4 regions of the Paenibacillus sp. P36 genome follow, and region 4 is predicted to be linked to each of the others. Evidence: riboswitches for the same ligand, from Rfam matches in the RefSeq annotation. Region 4 holds a riboswitch; each other region holds the start of a gene.
The links. A riboswitch is a leader RNA that binds a small molecule or an ion and turns the genes downstream of it on or off. The one in region 4 is predicted to bind cyclic di-GMP.
Positions count from the first base shown of each region.

Region 1: it holds a riboswitch for cyclic di-GMP, as region 4 does, so the genes downstream of both, ACKTT9_RS34000 (methyl-accepting chemotaxis protein) here and ACKTT9_RS00175 (PilZ domain-containing protein) in region 4, are expected to answer to the same signal.
Region 2: it holds a riboswitch for cyclic di-GMP, as region 4 does, so the genes downstream of both, ACKTT9_RS11070 (GGDEF domain-containing protein) here and ACKTT9_RS00175 (PilZ domain-containing protein) in region 4, are expected to answer to the same signal.
Region 3: it holds a riboswitch for cyclic di-GMP, as region 4 does, so the genes downstream of both, ACKTT9_RS37195 (putative bifunctional diguanylate cyclase/phosphodiesterase) here and ACKTT9_RS00175 (PilZ domain-containing protein) in region 4, are expected to answer to the same signal.

Region 1 covers NZ_AP038372.1:7,736,248-7,740,433, reverse strand. The annotation lists gene ade (adenine deaminase) at 1-1,693, shown strand, start outside; cyclic di-GMP riboswitch class I at 2,113-2,204, shown strand; gene ACKTT9_RS34000 (methyl-accepting chemotaxis protein) at 2,282-3,811, shown strand; gene ACKTT9_RS33995 (EAL domain-containing protein) at 3,845-4,186, shown strand, end outside.
Region 2 covers NZ_AP038372.1:2,417,079-2,421,264, forward strand. The annotation lists gene ACKTT9_RS11045 (LysR family transcriptional regulator) at 1-49, opposite strand, end outside; gene ACKTT9_RS11050 (LysR family transcriptional regulator) at 33-131, opposite strand; gene ACKTT9_RS11055 (hypothetical protein) at 285-458, shown strand; gene ACKTT9_RS11060 (methyl-accepting chemotaxis protein) at 510-2,042, shown strand; gene ACKTT9_RS11065 (response regulator transcription factor) at 2,103-2,441, shown strand; cyclic di-GMP riboswitch class I at 2,466-2,556, shown strand; gene ACKTT9_RS11070 (GGDEF domain-containing protein) at 2,651-3,619, shown strand; gene ACKTT9_RS11075 (polysaccharide lyase family 8 super-sandwich domain-containing protein) at 3,872-4,186, shown strand, end outside.
Region 3 covers NZ_AP038372.1:8,464,162-8,468,347, forward strand. The annotation lists gene ACKTT9_RS37190 (BMP family protein) at 1-264, opposite strand, end outside; gene ACKTT9_RS37195 (putative bifunctional diguanylate cyclase/phosphodiesterase) at 530-2,059, opposite strand; cyclic di-GMP riboswitch class I at 2,146-2,234, opposite strand; gene ilvA (threonine ammonia-lyase IlvA) at 2,305-3,561, opposite strand; gene ACKTT9_RS37205 (hypothetical protein) at 3,733-3,894, shown strand; gene ACKTT9_RS37210 (S-layer homology domain-containing protein) at 4,057-4,186, opposite strand, start outside.
Region 4 covers NZ_AP038372.1:38,723-42,908, forward strand. The annotation lists gene ACKTT9_RS00160 (stalk domain-containing protein) at 1-441, shown strand, start outside; tRNA gene ACKTT9_RS00165 (tRNA-Arg) at 493-566, opposite strand; gene tadA (tRNA adenosine(34) deaminase TadA) at 989-1,471, opposite strand; cyclic di-GMP riboswitch class I at 1,726-1,813, shown strand; gene ACKTT9_RS00175 (PilZ domain-containing protein) at 1,908-2,642, shown strand; gene ychF (redox-regulated ATPase YchF) at 2,721-3,821, shown strand; gene prfA (peptide chain release factor 1) at 3,854-4,186, shown strand, end outside.

The sequences.
Region 1 (4,186 bases), 1.0 Mb from region 4:
GCTGGTCAATGTGTATTCAGGCGAATTAATTGCGCATATGGATGTCGCTGTGGCTGAGGGACGAGTGGCATTTGTCGGGAACGCCGACCACACGATTGGCGAGCAAACAGTTGTTATTGACGCTGCCGGGAAATACATAGCTCCAGGATTCCTAGACGGTCATATGCATGTTGAAAGCACGATGCTTTCTGTTACGGAGTTTGCCAAAGCGGCTCTACCCAAAGGAACAACGGTAATCTTCATGGACCCTCATGAGATTGCCAATGTGTTCGGTTCCGAAGGAGTAAAGCTGATGCATGAAGAGGGGCAGCAGCTGCCGCTCAAAGTGTTCACGACGTTTCCATCTTGCGTGCCTGCGACAACAGACTTGGAAGATGCGGGTGCCAGCTTGGAAGTGAAGGATATTGAAGAAGGATTGCAGTGGGAAAATGTAGTCGGACTTGGTGAAGTGATGAACTTCCCTGGTGTCGTCTACGGGGATCCGAAAATGTGCGGAGAAATTGAAGCGACGATTAACAGCGGCAAAGCCGTCACAGGGCATTTTCCAAGCGAAGATGACCGTATGCTGCAAGCTTATATCGCGTCCGGCGTGACCTCCGATCACGAAACCGTAACACGCGAGCAAGGGCTGCACAAAGTCCGCATGGGCATGCATTTGATGATTCGCGAAGGCTCCGCTTGGCATGATGTCAAAGAGGTCATCAAGGTGGTTACCGAAGATAAAGTGAACACCTCTAACATTTCCCTCGTCACGGATGACGTCAGTCCGCAAACGCTAGTGGAAAAAGGACATCTCAACCATGTGGTGCGCCGTGCGATTGAAGAGGGCGTCGATCCTGTTACCGCGATTCAAATGGTGACCATTAATGTGGCGCGCTATTTTAACCTGGAGAAGGATCTAGGCAGCATTACGCCAGGAAAATGCGCAGACATTTTATTGCTCGATGATTTGCAAAAGGTTGAGCCTGTCACTGTCATGACGGACGGGAACATTATCTTTGACCAGGGCCAAATTGTTGCAGATTTCCCTACGTATGTGTATCCGTCGCATATTCGCAGCTCCATGAATGTGAAGCGGGAGCTGACGGCGCAGGACTTTCAGCTTGCTAGCCGCGGTAACGATGAGCGAACAAGCGTCAATGTCATTCAGGTGATTGAAAATAGTGCAAGAACAGCGAAAATGACAGCCACGTTAAGCGTCGAGGATGGCATTATTCAACCGGATATCCAGCAGGACGTTGTCCGTCTGGCTTGTATTGAGCGGCACCGCGGCACAGGCGAAATTTCGCTTGGTTTCACGAGCGGATTTCAATTGAAATCCGGCGCTGTAGCGTCTACTGTGGCGCATGACAGCCATAATTTGATTGTTATGGGCATTGATGAGCAGGATATGGCTCTCGCTGCAAATGAGCTTGTGAAATTGGGAGGCGGCACCATCGTCGTAGAGAACGGCCGCGTGCTGGCTCAAGTGCCGTTAACGATAGCAGGCCTTATGTCCGATAAATCTCTGCTTGAAGTCGTTGACGAAGTTGCCCAGCTTGAAGGAGCATGGAAACAAATTGGCTGTCCGTTAAACGCACCGTTTATGACTTTTTCATTGATAGCTCTGCCGGTTATCCCTGAAATTCGGATTTCAAACCGTGGAATAGTCGACGTAACTCAGTTTAAGCTCATTGACGTGGAACTGGTTTAGGTTATTGAAAGGTACCCCTTAGGGTGCCTTTTCTTATTTGGGGGAGGGAACTACAGGCCGCTATTCCCCAGAAAAGGGGCGATTCCCACTTGCAGGGGGAACTACGGTCCGCTATTTTACCGATTTCACCCCGGAAAACCTGCTATGATGGCAGAATAAGACCCTGTAGTTCCGCTCGGAGGGGAATCAGGTCGTTTTCCTTGCAATAGTGGCCTCGAGTTCCTCTAACGAATTTTCCTGTCGATAAGTATGAAGTTTTGTCAAAAGTACATCTTTCGGTCTGTTGACATTTTATAAACCTTATCATATTTTAATCTGTTTCGACACGATACAACATTTATTGCTATGTACATATTAAAATTTATCGCTCTATAATAAGTATCAGATTTAAGACAAACAGCATGTACGAATGACTGACTAATTGATAAAGGCAAATCATTGGAAACAATGAGACGCAAAGCCATGGCCTAACACATACATTTTTGTATGATATGGTTGACAGGTTACCGGGTAGGAAGGATCAAGATCATCCTTTATTCGGGGTGGTCTTTTTTGTTCGTCAAAACATCATCCAAGGAGGCAATTTGCTTGAAAGAGAAAAACCGTGTTATGCAACTAATTGTCATCGGGACACTCGTCCTAAGTTTGTTGGTCCATGCACTAAACCACATTGCTCATCACTCGCTCATGGAACACGTAGTCATGCATTCAGCGTTCTCACACGGTTTTTTAAATCAAATGTTTTTCTGGACACCGATTGGGCTTGTTATCATCGGAGCCGTGCTGTCCCGCCTCCAAGCTGAACATCCTTGGATCCCGTTTGTTCATATGTTGTCGTTAACGTTGTGCTCGATGTCGATTATTGCCGGGGGCAATGGCATGGTGGAGTATCATTTTTCCATCTTCATGGTGTTAGCTATCTTGATGTACTATAACAATATTACCTTGCTGCTCAGCAGTACGGTTCTTTTTGCCGCCCAGCATCTGCTCGGGTTCTTCTTTTTTCCTGAACTGGTCTACGGTTCCGAAGTGTATGCGTTTACAATGGTGGCGATACATTTGATTTTCGTCATCCTGTTCATCGGCGCAGTGCTGTATCAAATCATCTCCAACCGGCATGCAACGCAGCGCTTCGAGAAGGAACAAAATCAAAAGCTGCAGCAAACCGTAAGGTCAATTATTGAGAGTCTCGCCCATACTTCTCAAGAGGTACAACTGAACTCCAGCGGTCTGAGCGCTCAGTCCAATGAACTCAATCGCTTGACGATGGAAGTTGTTCAAACGATGCATCAGGTGGAGCAGGCTGCCAACGATCAAGAAAACAGCGTAGAAGTTAGCCGGAAGGCAATAGGCGAAATGCTCACGGATATTTGCCATATTGCTGAGAATTCCGCCAGTGCGTCAGAGCTATCCAGTCAAGCGGCCCATGAAGCTGAAAAGGGAAATCAATCCATTCAGCTGGCTGTTCAGCAGATGCAATCCATGAATCACGCCATTCATACAACCGCCGAGAAAGTGAAATTACTTGGAGAACGATCGCAAGAGATTAATCAAATCGTCAATTTGATAACCGATGTTGCTTCACGTACGAATTTGCTAGCTCTTAATGCTGCTATCGAAGCAGCGCGTGCAGGTGAGCATGGGAAAGGGTTTACGGTTGTGTCAACAGAAGTCCGCAAATTAGCCGAGCAAACGAGCGAGTCCGCTAAACAAATTGCAGAGCTGATTGAAGATATACAAATGAACAATCAATCCTCCATGCATGCGATGGATCAAGTCATTGGTACCTTTGCTCAAGGAAATGAGGCCGTTGTTTCTGCGGGACAAGCTTTTGGACGCATCCTGGGATCCATCCATTCTGTAGCTACGCAAATGCGCACGATCAGCGGTACATCGCAACAGATGTCGGCAAGTACACAGCAATTCAGTGCTACTATGGAGGAAATTTCATTATTATCCAGCCAACTAACCGACAATGTGAAATCAGTCAGCAAACGAACGGATCAACAGGACTTACTGATTAATAAAGCGTCAGATTTAGCCGACAAACTGGAAGAACATAGCCATACACTCAATGACATCATGAGGAAGACTAAGCTTACCTTTTCTCTCCAGTAACTTCCAACAGTAATGAAGAAATGAGGATCACATATGCATCACCCGATAACAGAAAGTTATAATTTCGTCCTAGTTCTCTTGTCATTCACCATCGCCTTGCTTGCCTCTTTTACAGCCCTTAATTTGGCGCGTAAAGTATCGTCCTCGGAGGGGTGGTATCAGAAAAGCTGGATGATTTGCAGTGCCATTGTCATGGGGGTAGGCATCTGGTCCATGCATTTTATCGCCATGCTGGCTTGTGTATTGCCGGCAGGAGTGACTTATGACCTCTCCATCGTCAGCATTTCCATTATCGTAGCGGTCAGTGGCGCGCTCGTCGGGCTTTTTGTCGCGTTCCAGAAGAACTTCACTAAGACGAAGCTCATCATTGGCGGA
Region 2 (4,186 bases), 2.4 Mb from region 4:
CTAGTTCATTTTCTAATGAATGAATGGATTGGCTAATGGGCTGAGGCAGTTATATGTAATTTATCTGCTGCTTTTCGTATTGATTTTTCTGTGGCTACTTGTAGAATATAGCGGATCTGTTCTGAATTCATGGAGGCACCTTATCTCACGTGGTTAAATAAAACTATACACAGTGTTAACAATCTCTAGATTGATCATACTCATTTTAATAATATAATGTTCATAATACTGGAGAAAACGTTAAGGGAACGTTCCCACAAAACTTAGAAGAACAGGAGATAACTATGTCTGATCAAAATGGCTCGACTGAGTCCTTGCTTGACATTATTCTTGAATGTAAACAGCTTATTCAGCAGCTTGAAGAATTATCCATATTATATATGGAAAAGTCGAATGTGTATATGGATGAACCCTATATTCGGGAGCAGCGCCCAACACAAGGAGCAAAACGAGATTGAAAACAACTAAATCAGGTTGGATAATATCGTTAAAATAGGAGGATTTTAGAAATGATAGGACAGAAAAACAGGTTCATGTTACAGATATCTTTGGGCACCATAGCACTCAGCTTTATCATCCATTTATTGTATAGAAAATTTAATTTCATGGAAAACATGGGACACATGATGTTGATGGAGAATATGGCAACCGGTCATGATAGCGGCCAACACTATTCACTTGCGCTGAACATTTTGTTCATTATTCCCGCGGCTTTCTTGGGGGCAGCTTATTTTCTTTATCGAAAGCAAACTGATCAACCCATGATACCAATGCTTAATACATTAGTTCTTACCTTTTCTAGTATCTCTATTATTTCTGGTGGAGGAGGGGGGATAGAGATGCATTTTTCTATATTTATGGTGGTTGCTATAGTAGCTTATTACGAAGATATTAAGCTAATTGCTCTTATGACAGGCATTTTCGCCGTGCAGCATATTTTTGGATTTTTCTTAGTGCCTAAATTGATCTTTGGGAATAGCGAATACTCCTTTTTAATGCTTCTTATTCACGCTATATTTCTGATTTTAACGTCCAGTGCAACAAGTCTCCAGGTTTTATCCAAGAAAAGAATAATGAACGCAATAGAATTGGAAAAAGCAATTAAACAAAAAGAAGCTGAAGCGCTACTCGAAACGGTACAAAAACATTCGCAAGTATTAGAGCAAACGTCTGTGATCATTTCAGAGAAATCTGAAAATAACATTGTTGCAAATAATGATATGCTGGTTACTTTTAAAGAAGTGTCTACAGGTCTTGAAATTCAAAGTGAATCACTGAGCAATATGAAGACTAATCTGCACAGTATTAATCAGATGATTGAGCAGAATTCCCAATCCTTTTCTGACTTGCAGGCAACGGCTGCGACTACAGCCACAACGATGCATAACAATCAAAACAATATTGAACCTTTGTTCGAGCAAGTTAGAATTGTATCCCATGCGATACAACAAACGACGGACACCATGCAAAATTTATACGAGTCTTCTCACCAAGTAGGGGATATTATTACCACGATTCAAGAAATAGCTAGCCGAACGGGCATTTTAGCTTTAAATGCTTCTATAGAAGCGGCACGAGCTGGGGAGCATGGCAGGGGGTTTGCTGTCGTTGCCAGTGAGATCCGGAAATTAGCTGAGCAGAGTAATAGGGCCACATATGAAATAAAGGGAATTCTAACGAATATTCAAGAGGAAAGTGAAGAATCTTTAACCCAGATTGAAGTTGGAAGACAAGCCACAACTTACACGGTTGAACTTGCAGAAGCGTCGATATCCAGTTTGAAGCAAATGAACGAGGCTATTACCGAGATGATTGATATTGTTGAAGCCCTTAATGAATCTGTGAAACATATTGAACTACGGTCACAAGTGATTTCTAATGAAATGACTAACATATCAGCGGTTACCGAAGAAAGCGTGGCTTCCGTACAAGAGCTTTACAGCACTACAGAAACTCAATCGAATGCATCTCACCACATTAATAGAGAGTTACTCCGTTTGAAGGATCTTTCCAAAACGTTACAAGAACAATTTTCTTCTTAAGTTTAAAAAGGATCTACAAGACCAGAAGTCTCTCTTCCAACGCTTACTAGTATAAGGAGAATGAATCTAGCGATGATATTAAACCGATTGATTGTGGAGTCCCCCGTGTTTAATGCGTACTTCAATACGTTTAAGGAGCGTTTTTGTCTCACTCGGAGGGAGAATGAGGTATTACGCCTGCTGACAGTTTGTGGAGGCAACAATAGAGAGCTAAGTGAACAACTCCATATTGCCGAAAAAACTCTGAAAAATCATATTGCTAATATTAAGTTTAAAACCAGAACACATTCCATTCGTGAGCTTCAAGCACTTGTTTATAGAGACTCTTTAGTCCTGCTTCTCGTCAATATTTTTAAAAACGAAGAGAATAAATCTGAGCCATTTTATTTACAACGATGATCTCAGGTTCAACTAACAAGCAATAATGAACAAAGGCAAATCCATCGAAAGGTGGAGACACAAAGCCATGGGTCTAAGCATGAATAAGGAGATGTATATGAGTGCAAATAACGTTTCAACTCTACACAAATACAATTTGTAGTGTCTTGCTAATAGTAATGCTCGTTATGGTTTTAAGACTATATCTACTAAGGAGAAAACAAGTATATTTGATCCTAACATTCGGCCTGATATTATCAATGGGATATGAAGTGCTTAAAATTACCTCGTTAGGATCCAGATCGCTACTGCACATTGCTAGTGCCATCATGTTCATGAATTTAAATATTGGAATATACGCGTCATACTTTAAAAAGATAAAACGAAGCATAATTTACTACCTCGCTGCTGCGATTTTCATCCCACTTTTACTCTTCCTAACAAGTTCTCTTAAAGCTGAGTTATCACTCTCCATAATTGAATTTGCCGCTGTTTGTATCTCCTGGTTACTTATTAGCCCTTATATAGGTGAAACAATTAAACATCGGGTATCATTAATAATCTATTTATGTATTGTTGTGGGAAACGCTGAAACAGACCTATGGCAAACAGAAAAATGGATCCTGATTATATTCGATATTCTACCGGTTATTTACTATTTTATCCTGCTCTTAATATTAATTGAACGTTTCATAACTATGTTTCAGAGTGTTGTGAACTCCTCATTATTAGATGGGCTAACTGGACTGTACAATCGTAAAGCTATCAGCACTAGAATTAAGCAATGTGTAGAAAAAGGGGAATGTGCAATCGTATTCACAGATATTGATAATTTCAAGGAGCTCAATGATACCCTTGGCCATCATGCTGGGGATGCTGCTTTAAAGACCGTCGCTGAAATTTTGCAAGAAGAGACGGATGATATTGGTTTTCCAGGACGCTATGGAGGTGAAGAACTGATTGCTGTTATTGATGATAAAGATACTATCTCGCGTATTGAAGAGTGGGCAGAGAACTTCCGTTCTAGAGTAGAAAGAGAGAGTAATGTCACCTTAAGCATAGGATTCAGCATATATCGATATGGTTTAACCCCAGAGAAGCTGCTCGAGCAAGCTGATCTAAGCATGTACTCTGCTAAACGGACCGGTAAGAACAAAATTGTAGAATATAAAGACGGGCTGGATACGGGGAGTATATAAAATCGAACGTAATCGAAGCCACCGGGAGCTCGAATGTTTAAGCATTGATAAAGTGCGGAGAAGATGATAGGGAAGACTGGCTTTTTCATCAGGCAGTTTTCTATGCGCGGTAAGTATTTGTAAATCCAAATGGACATTTTGTACATGGTAGAAATAATTTGTTAAGCCGGTTGGATGAAATGGAAATATTGCAAGGCGGAACCTCCTCTTATAATGAACGTGTAAGCATCAAATCATGAAGGGGAGATGTCCATGAGTAAAAGGATGCAAGTATGCGTCCTCATCGCTGCGATGGCAGGCAATCTGCTGCTGCCCTACGGCATGGCGGGACCGAGTGCGGCACAGGCTGCAGTGACCACCTATGTGGCGGCGAGTTTTAATAGTTACCCTACAACGCCATCGACGACGGGGCCAGCAGCAGAAGTAGGTGGCAACTGGGGGTTGTATAATGCGAAAGCAGGTACGGACTACACGGTTGGGGAAGCCGTCTACGGCAGAAGTGATCTTAGCTTGAAACTGGTGTCTGGCACTTCGGGCACTCAACTGTACACGGGGAAATTTGGACTT
Region 3 (4,186 bases), 310 kb from region 4:
TGCGCCAGTTGATTTCTTCAATTGTTGCAAACCTTCCCATGCGCTTTGGTTAAAAGATTTATCATTTACGCCACCAATGTCTGTGACCATGCCGATTTTGAAATCTTTACCGCTGTTGTTGCTTGGTGCTGCGGATGCTGCGCTACTTGCTGCTGGTGAAGCGGAAGCGGCCGGTTTGGTTTCTTCTTTTTTGGCACCGCAACCTGTCAAAGCAACTGCGGACACAGTGACAGCCATTAGCGCTGTTGTGAATACTTTTTTCATCATCTTTACCCCCAAAAATAAATTTAAAATTGTACCTTAAATCCCACATTCTAGGTTGACCAGAATCAGTTAAAATATGTATGTCTGATCATAGACCGAGTGTATCACTTCGGTACTTCAGTGAAAAGCAATCCTACGGCAAATGATCATAATTCGTGATGTTAACCAAGTTGACATGGTCTTTTTGTGTAGCCCCACAATATAGGTTTTAAGCCCCAATTATTTATTATACTACCGCCGGTCAATAAAATCTAGATGACCAATTTTAATTTTTTTTGGTCATCAATGTGAGGAATTGTCCCGAGGATAGCGGACTGCTGAACAGTTTTCCTTGCACCTCCGTACATTGCAGAAATTTCAAGTATTCGAATTGCTCTTCCGTTTCGACACCTTTCGCAATTAACTTCAATCCTAATCGGTGGGCCATCCGAACGATAGCAGCTGCAAGCAGTTGATTCTCGTCATCATCGACTAGGTCTCTGATCAGCGTGCTGTCCAGCTTCACACTATCCAGCGGCATACCCTCCAGCCCGCTTCGTGTAAAAAGCCCCGTACACAAGTCATCCATGGCAATGCGTACGCCTAGCCTTTTCAGCATCGTCAGCTTCTTGCTAGCTTCCTGCACGTTGGAAGACGTGATGCTTTCCGTAAGGTCCAGCTCGACCAACCTGGGATCGATACCTGTTTCTTGCAGTACATCAGCTATATGTGCAATAAAATGATCATCTTTGAACTGCGAAGATTTAATGGTGAACGTCATTCTGAGCGGTTCTTGCCCAGCGTTCTGCCAGTCCCTCATCTGCCGGCATGCAGCCTGAAACGCCCACTTGCCAATAGGGACCATGAATCCCAGTTCATCGGCTGCCTTCCGCCAATCCATGAGCTTGCTCAGCTGCTTGGACCCCTTCTCCCAGTGGAGGCTGACCTCCGTACCGATGAGCTTACGGCCTGCGATTTCATATTGCGGCTGATACCGTAATTCGAACTGTTCCTGCTCCAGAGCCAAGCGCAGCTCATTCTCCATGTGAGCTTTACTCTTCACCATCGTATCAATATCTGAGGCATAAAATTGGAAGCGGTTATTCTCATGGTTTTTGGCCTCGTACATCGCTTCATCCGCACGCTGAAGAAGCTGTTCGGGCTTAGTCCCATCGAGCGGATATAACGCAATCCCCATACTAGCGGTTATCGTAACGGTTTTTCCATCCAGGATAAAAGGTTCATCCAGCACATTTTGAATGCGTATAGCCACTGCTCTGACGTCTTCCGGCTTGGTAAAAGATTCAAGCAAAATAATAAACTCGTCGCCGCCCTGCCGATACACCGTATCAGAACCACGCAGACAACCTAACAATCTCTCCGCAGCCAAACGAATGAGCTGATCGCCAGAGGCATGGCCGTAAGAATCATTAATCTCTTTGAATCTGTCCATGTCGAGAAATACAACTGCCGCAAGCTGGTCATAACGCTGAGCATGAAGAAGCACACGCTTTAAGCGATCCTCGAACAGCCGTCGATTTGGCAAGCCCGTTAATGTATCATGGTAGGCCAAGTAAGCCAGCTGCTTACTCTTTTCCTCCTGTTCGATGCTGTTAAGCCGCAAGTAACGGATGCGAATGGCAAAAAAGAAGCAAATGAGTGCTTGAATGAGGACGAACAAGATCATCTTCGGGGTAAATGTAAAAGAAGCAGCAGCAAGTAGATTAGCCGTCAGCAGAAAGAAACCAAGGATGCCCACATAGCGCAGCTCCTGATCTTTCATCTGTTGAATCCACTTTATAAAAAGGCTTCTCATTCGTGGGGAACCTCCATTCCGGTCATCAAAAAAGGCTATTCCATTTGGAATAGCCGTAGGCGTACCTGTATCGGTAAACTGCTCCTCTCGGCAGCCCAGCCGTCATCGTTGCGGCGGCAACCTAAGACCCGGAGCTTTGCGTCCTTACCTTTCGGCAAGTTTGCCTTTTACAATATTCAGGTAAACAAAGAAAAAGCAGGACTATTTAACTATATCATAATTTTTTCTACTCTGCCTATTTTTAGTTAAATTAGCAAATTGAAAAGTTTAGGATCTTTATTGATCTCGATGTAATCATAGTCCTTGCGGGACAAACGCTCAATAAGGCCCTCATAATCATCTTTATTTTTCAACTCGATGCCGACTAGTGCTGGAGCATCATCCCGATTATTCTTTTTCGTATACTCAAATCGGGTAATATCGTCGGTCGGCCCCAAAACTTCCTCCAGGAATTCACGCAAAGCGCCTGCACGCTGAGGAAAATTAAGAATGAAATAGTGTTTCAAGCCCTCGTACACTAGCGATCTTTCTTTGATTTGCTGCATCCGGTCTATGTCATTATTACCACCGCTGATGATGCAAACTACGTTTTTGCCGCGAATTTGATCTCGGTAAGCATCAAGCGCCGCAACAGGCAGAGCCCCTGCAGGCTCGATCACGATGGCGTTGTTGTTGTAAAGCTCCAGGATCGTCGTGCATTCCTTGCCTGAAGGAATAACAACGATATCGTCCAGCTTTTCTTTGCAAATATCAAAGGTAAGCTCGCCTACCTGCTTCACAGCTGCACCGTCTACAAATTTCTCAATCGTAGACAAGGTTACGACTTTGCCTTGCTTGAGCGACTCCTGCATACTTGCAGCGCCCTCTGGCTCAACGCCAATAATCTTGGTACGCGGAGAAACGCTGTCCACATAAGTCGCCACACCGGCTACAAGACCGCCGCCGCCGATAGTTGCAAAGATAAAGTCCGGCGTATCGGACATCTGATTCATGATTTCCAGACCGACAGTCCCTTGTCCCGCGATCGTACGAATATCATCGAAGGGGTGAATAAACACCTTGTTCTCTTTGGCGCAGTAGGCCTTGGCGTGATTGGAGGAATCATCGAAAGAATCCCCTGTCAGAATGACTTCTACAAAAGAGCCGCCAAATAATTTCACCTGCGAAATTTTTTGCCTAGGCGTCGTCGTTGGCATGAAGATTTTCCCTTCAATCCCTAACTGCTTACAGGAGTAAGCAACGCCTTGCGCGTGATTGCCGGCGCTTGCGCACACGACTCCCGCTTCGCGTTCTTCCGGCGTCAAGCTTTGGATCACATTGTACGCTCCGCGAATTTTAAAAGAACGAACGACCTGCATATCTTCACGTTTCAAATAAACGTTACATTCATACAAGTTAGAGAGCAGCTCATTGCGTTGCAGAGGCGATGGTTCGATCACCTTGCTGAGCACATGATTGGCCCTAATAATTTCTTCCAAACCTACTTTTCCGGAAACAACCATTTTCTCTTACTTCCTTTCTCTCCAATATGCGTAATAAATTTTAAAGATTATTGTAGCATACTGAGGAGCGCCTGTAAGAAAATATTATTGGAACATTTTATGAATGCTAATGTTTCACTCCAAAATATGGCGGGTATTAACTAGCAAGATACTTATAAGGGAGTGATTGCTATGTCGACACAGCCACGTAATATTGACATTGAAGAACGCCATGTGGAGAAAAAATCGGATTCCAGCTTAGTAGCCTCCACCTTCATCAAGTATGCTGCTTACATTATTATCATCTTCGGAGTTCTATATTTCTTAGTTCATTATGTATTTCCAATGTTTTAGAACATGAATAAGCGCGTGAAGAAAGGGCTATCTTGCGGGTCTATGACCTGTAAGATAGCCTTTTTTCAGTGTACACGTTAATGGCCACGCGAATCTCGCATCATTGGGGAACTGAGGTGACACGAGATTCATATGCCTTTCATCCGTCTTCTTGCCCGCTTCCTAGTAGTAATAACGTGGCTGGTCCTGCAGTTCCGCCCGTTTCTGCAAGAAGCGGTAAAACGCGCTTGCTGCTTGAGCCCTTGACACTTCTTGTTGCGGCGCAAACTTGCCGTCGTTGAGGGACATAATG
Region 4 (4,186 bases):
CATACCATTGCACTCTCCGATTTTTTGGTTAATTCACCTGTAGATTCAATGATAGTAAGCATTATTTATAATAACTCGGTTAGAAACTTTGTTACCGTCAAACGATCAAATGCTGAGGAGTTTAGTAAGAGCAGTAAGGACAACCTAGCAGAATACCATTTTATGAAGACTTGGAACTCTCAGCGTGTAGATAATACAACGGATGTATCTGTTCCGAATAAACCTCAACCAACGCCTACACCGCTGCCCGTGTCAAATTCGCCAATTAGAGGTCCAAGATGTCACGAGATCGCTGCTCTTTACACAGAGCAGATAAACAATGAAGTCAATCAGTACAACGCAAATCTTAGCAATCATTCTGGTGATCTTACTGGATATGTAGATAAATTAAAAGAAAATATGAACAAAGCTTTAAAAGAATTTAACTGTCCTGTGGATTGAAAAAAAACGCCAGCTAACGGCTTATACCGTTAACTGGCGTTATGTTGTATACGCGCCCGAGATGATTCGAACATCCGGCCTACAGTTTAGGAAACTGTTGCTCTATCCTGCTGAGCTACGGGCGCATGGCAAAGATTATGATAGCACGAAGCCTTATATGGCGCAACCTTTGAGTGGCAAGATTTAACTTGTAGTTGAAATTCGTTAACTGCATCGTGCGATGGGGAACTACCGGGCGCTTTTTAAGCCAAAACGTACACTTCCAGGGTTCAGACGGAACTACCGGGCTCTATTTCGCCTAGTTAGCCAAGATTTCGGCTAGAAATGCTAAAATAGCGGATCACAGTTCCCACTTCCTCGCTGAAGTACTTAAGATCCGGCGAATAGGGGATCAGTTCCCTTTCGCGTATCAATGCGAGGCGACCGCTTGCGAAGCTAGCTCGCACTCAGCTTAGCGCCCAGCCCCAACGGCAAAGTCCAAAGCCAAAAGCCAAAGCCAAAGCCAAAGCCAAAGCCAAAGCCAAAGCCAAAAGCCAACGCCAACGCGCTATTCCTTCCCGCGCAGCTTGCGGAAAAACTGCGTCAGCATCGTCGCGCACTCCTCTTGCAGCACGCCGCTGACCACATCGACCCGGTGATTGAACCGGTCCTCCTGCAGCAAGTTCATCAACGTTCCCGCGCAGCCAGCCTTGGGATCGGTTGTGCCGTAGATCACCTGCGGAACGCGCGCTTGAACAATCGCACCGGCACACATCGGGCAAGGCTCCAGCGTGACGTAGAGCTTGCAGTCAAGCAAGCGCCACGCTTGCAAATGCTCGCTGGCTTGCTTAATAGCAATCATTTCAGCGTGAGCAAGCGGATCCAGCGTCGTTTCACGAAGATTGTAGCCGCGGCCGATAATTTCCCCTTGATAGACAACGACGGCACCAATCGGGACCTCTCGAATGGCTTCGGCTTTACGGGCTTCCTCTATGGCCGCTTTCATCCACGGGATATGTTCATTATATTCATCCACAGGGGGACACCTCACTAAAAATAATCTTATCCACATGTGAACAAAGGATCGAACAAATATTCGTTGTTAACAACCTGTGGATAACAATGTGTATAACTCGAAAAGTTGTGGATATTTAATTCTTCTAACATTCATACAACAAATACCAGATGTATGCAAGAGAATTAGTTGATAATAGGGAAATCCAACCGTATAATGAGAGATAACGTAGGTCTTTTAGACCATATAGCACGATATTGTACGACAAAGCATGACAATTCATTTGTAAGGTTCGATAATGGCAAACTTACCGAAAGGTAAGGACGCAAAGCCGAGGGTCTACGGTTCCTATGGAACTACGACAGCCTGGTTACCGAAAATCGATGCTTTTTCAGGTTGAGGTAATAGGCTGTCCCCAAAGCAGGGGCAGTCTATTTTTTTATATGGAACGCGGGGAGGGTTGATCAACAAAGTGGTTAGCAAACAAAAATCTGCTAAGTTCTACGGCAGCAAAGAAGGGTACGACGCTGATGTAATGATTGACAGCAAAGCGATGCTGAGCAAGGAAGATTTCGTAGCCACTGGCGTGCTGACCTATGCACTAGGTGACATTATTGAAGTTGAGCTGCCGGAGTATCATGTATTTGCGCTGGGAGATAAGTGTAAAATGACGGTATATACGAAATCCGGGCTGTTTGTTATGGATACGGTGGTTGTGGCCAAGGAGCAGGGTTCGTTGATTGTTCTGAATCCTCCTGAAAACCGCAGGAAGTTCACGGAAAAGCGGGAATTCCCTCGCGTAGATGTGAAGAATGAAGGGCTTCTTTTCGCGCTCCAAGATAGAAACAAGAAGCTCAAACATCATTTTGATACACCGATTCGATTCTCTATCAAAAATCTATCTATTAATGGTTTAGGATTTACGATCAGTGAAAATGCTATGCTTGAAAAAGTCATTCAAAAGAACTCTCAACTGGAAGTGGAGTTAATTTTGGGCTTTTTGGTGCCATGTACAATGGAAATTGTTCGGCAAGAAAAAACGAATGACGGCTACTATTACGGTGCTAGTTTTGTCAGCATCCCGGATGAGAAAACGAACGCGCTGCGCGGATTTATTTTAAAAAATCAGATTGAAACGTACTTCGTCCAGAAGCAGGAAAATGAAACAAAAAAAGCACTGGAAAAAAAGTCTGCAGCTAATCAGTAGCCTACAGGCTTTTTTTTGCGTTCCAAGTACTATATAATAAGAAGGATGATTTTCGAAAATTAAGGAGTTGTAACTACGATGGCTTTGAAAGCAGGTATCGTCGGTCTACCGAACGTAGGAAAATCGACATTGTTTAATGCAATTACACAGGCGGGGGCAGAATCTGCAAACTATCCGTTCTGTACGATAGATCCGAATGTTGGGGTAGTTGAAGTACCGGACGAGAGATTGCACAAGCTGGTAGAGATGATTGTCCCTAAGAGCATTGTTCCGACAGCCTTCGAATTCGTTGATATTGCGGGTTTGGTGAAGGGCGCGAGCAAAGGCGAAGGGCTTGGAAATAAATTTTTGGCGCACATTCGTGAAGTGGATGCCATTGTGCATGTTGTCCGTTGTTTTGAGGATGATAATATTACGCACGTCTCCGGTAAAGTAGATCCGATTGGCGATATCGAGACGATTAATCTTGAATTGATTTTGGCTGACATTGAGTCCGTTGAGAAAAAGATCGAGCGCTCCCGCAAAAACCTGAAAGGCGGCGACAAAAAAGTTGTTGCTGAGGTTGAGTGTTTGGAACGCATCAAGGAAGCTCTTTATAACGATCTGCCAGCGCGCAGCATCGACTTGAGCGACGATGAGAAGCTGCTTGTTCGCGACCTTCACTTGTTGACCATGAAGCCGGTTCTTTATGCGGCCAATGTGAGCGAAGACGAAGTATCAACAGCGGATGAGAATCCATTTGTTAAAATCGTTCAGGAATACGCGGCGAAAGAAAACAACGAAGTTGTTTCGATCAGCGCGAAGGTGGAATCCGAGATTGCTGAGCTCGAAGAAGAAGAAAAAGCAATGTTTCTCGAAGAGTTGGGACTTCAAGAGTCCGGCTTGAATAGATTGATTAAAGCAGCTTATCGCAAACTTGGCTTGTATACGTATTTTACAGCTGGGGTGCAGGAAGTAAGAGCTTGGACGATCCGCAAAGGAACGAAAGCTCCTCAAGCGGCTGGCGTAATTCATACCGATTTCGAGCGTGGATTTATTCGTGCCGAGGTTGTGTCTTATACGGATTTGGTAACGGCGGGTTCCATGAACGGCGCGAAGGAAAAAGGGCAAGTGCGTCTGGAAGGTAAAGAGTACGTAGTGAATGACGGGGACGTTATGCATTTCCGATTTAATGTTTAATGAATAAAAAATAAAGAAAGGAGTGATCCGTTATGTTGGATCGACTTCAGTCCATTGTGGACCGCTATGATAAATTAAGTGAGCTGCTATGTGACCCGGATGTGACGAGTGACACGAAGAAGCTTAGAGAGTATTCGAAGGAACAATCCGATCTTCAGGAAGCCTACGATGCTTATAATGAATATAAGAGCGTGAGCGAGCAGCTGGCAGACGCGAAAGCGATGCAGAACGAGAAGCTGGATGATGAAATGCGTGAAATGGTGAAAATGGAGATCGAAGAGCTTAGCGAGCAATCGGCTAATCTGGAAGAACAACTCAGAATCCTCATGATGCCAAAAGACCCGAATGACGACAAGAACGTCATC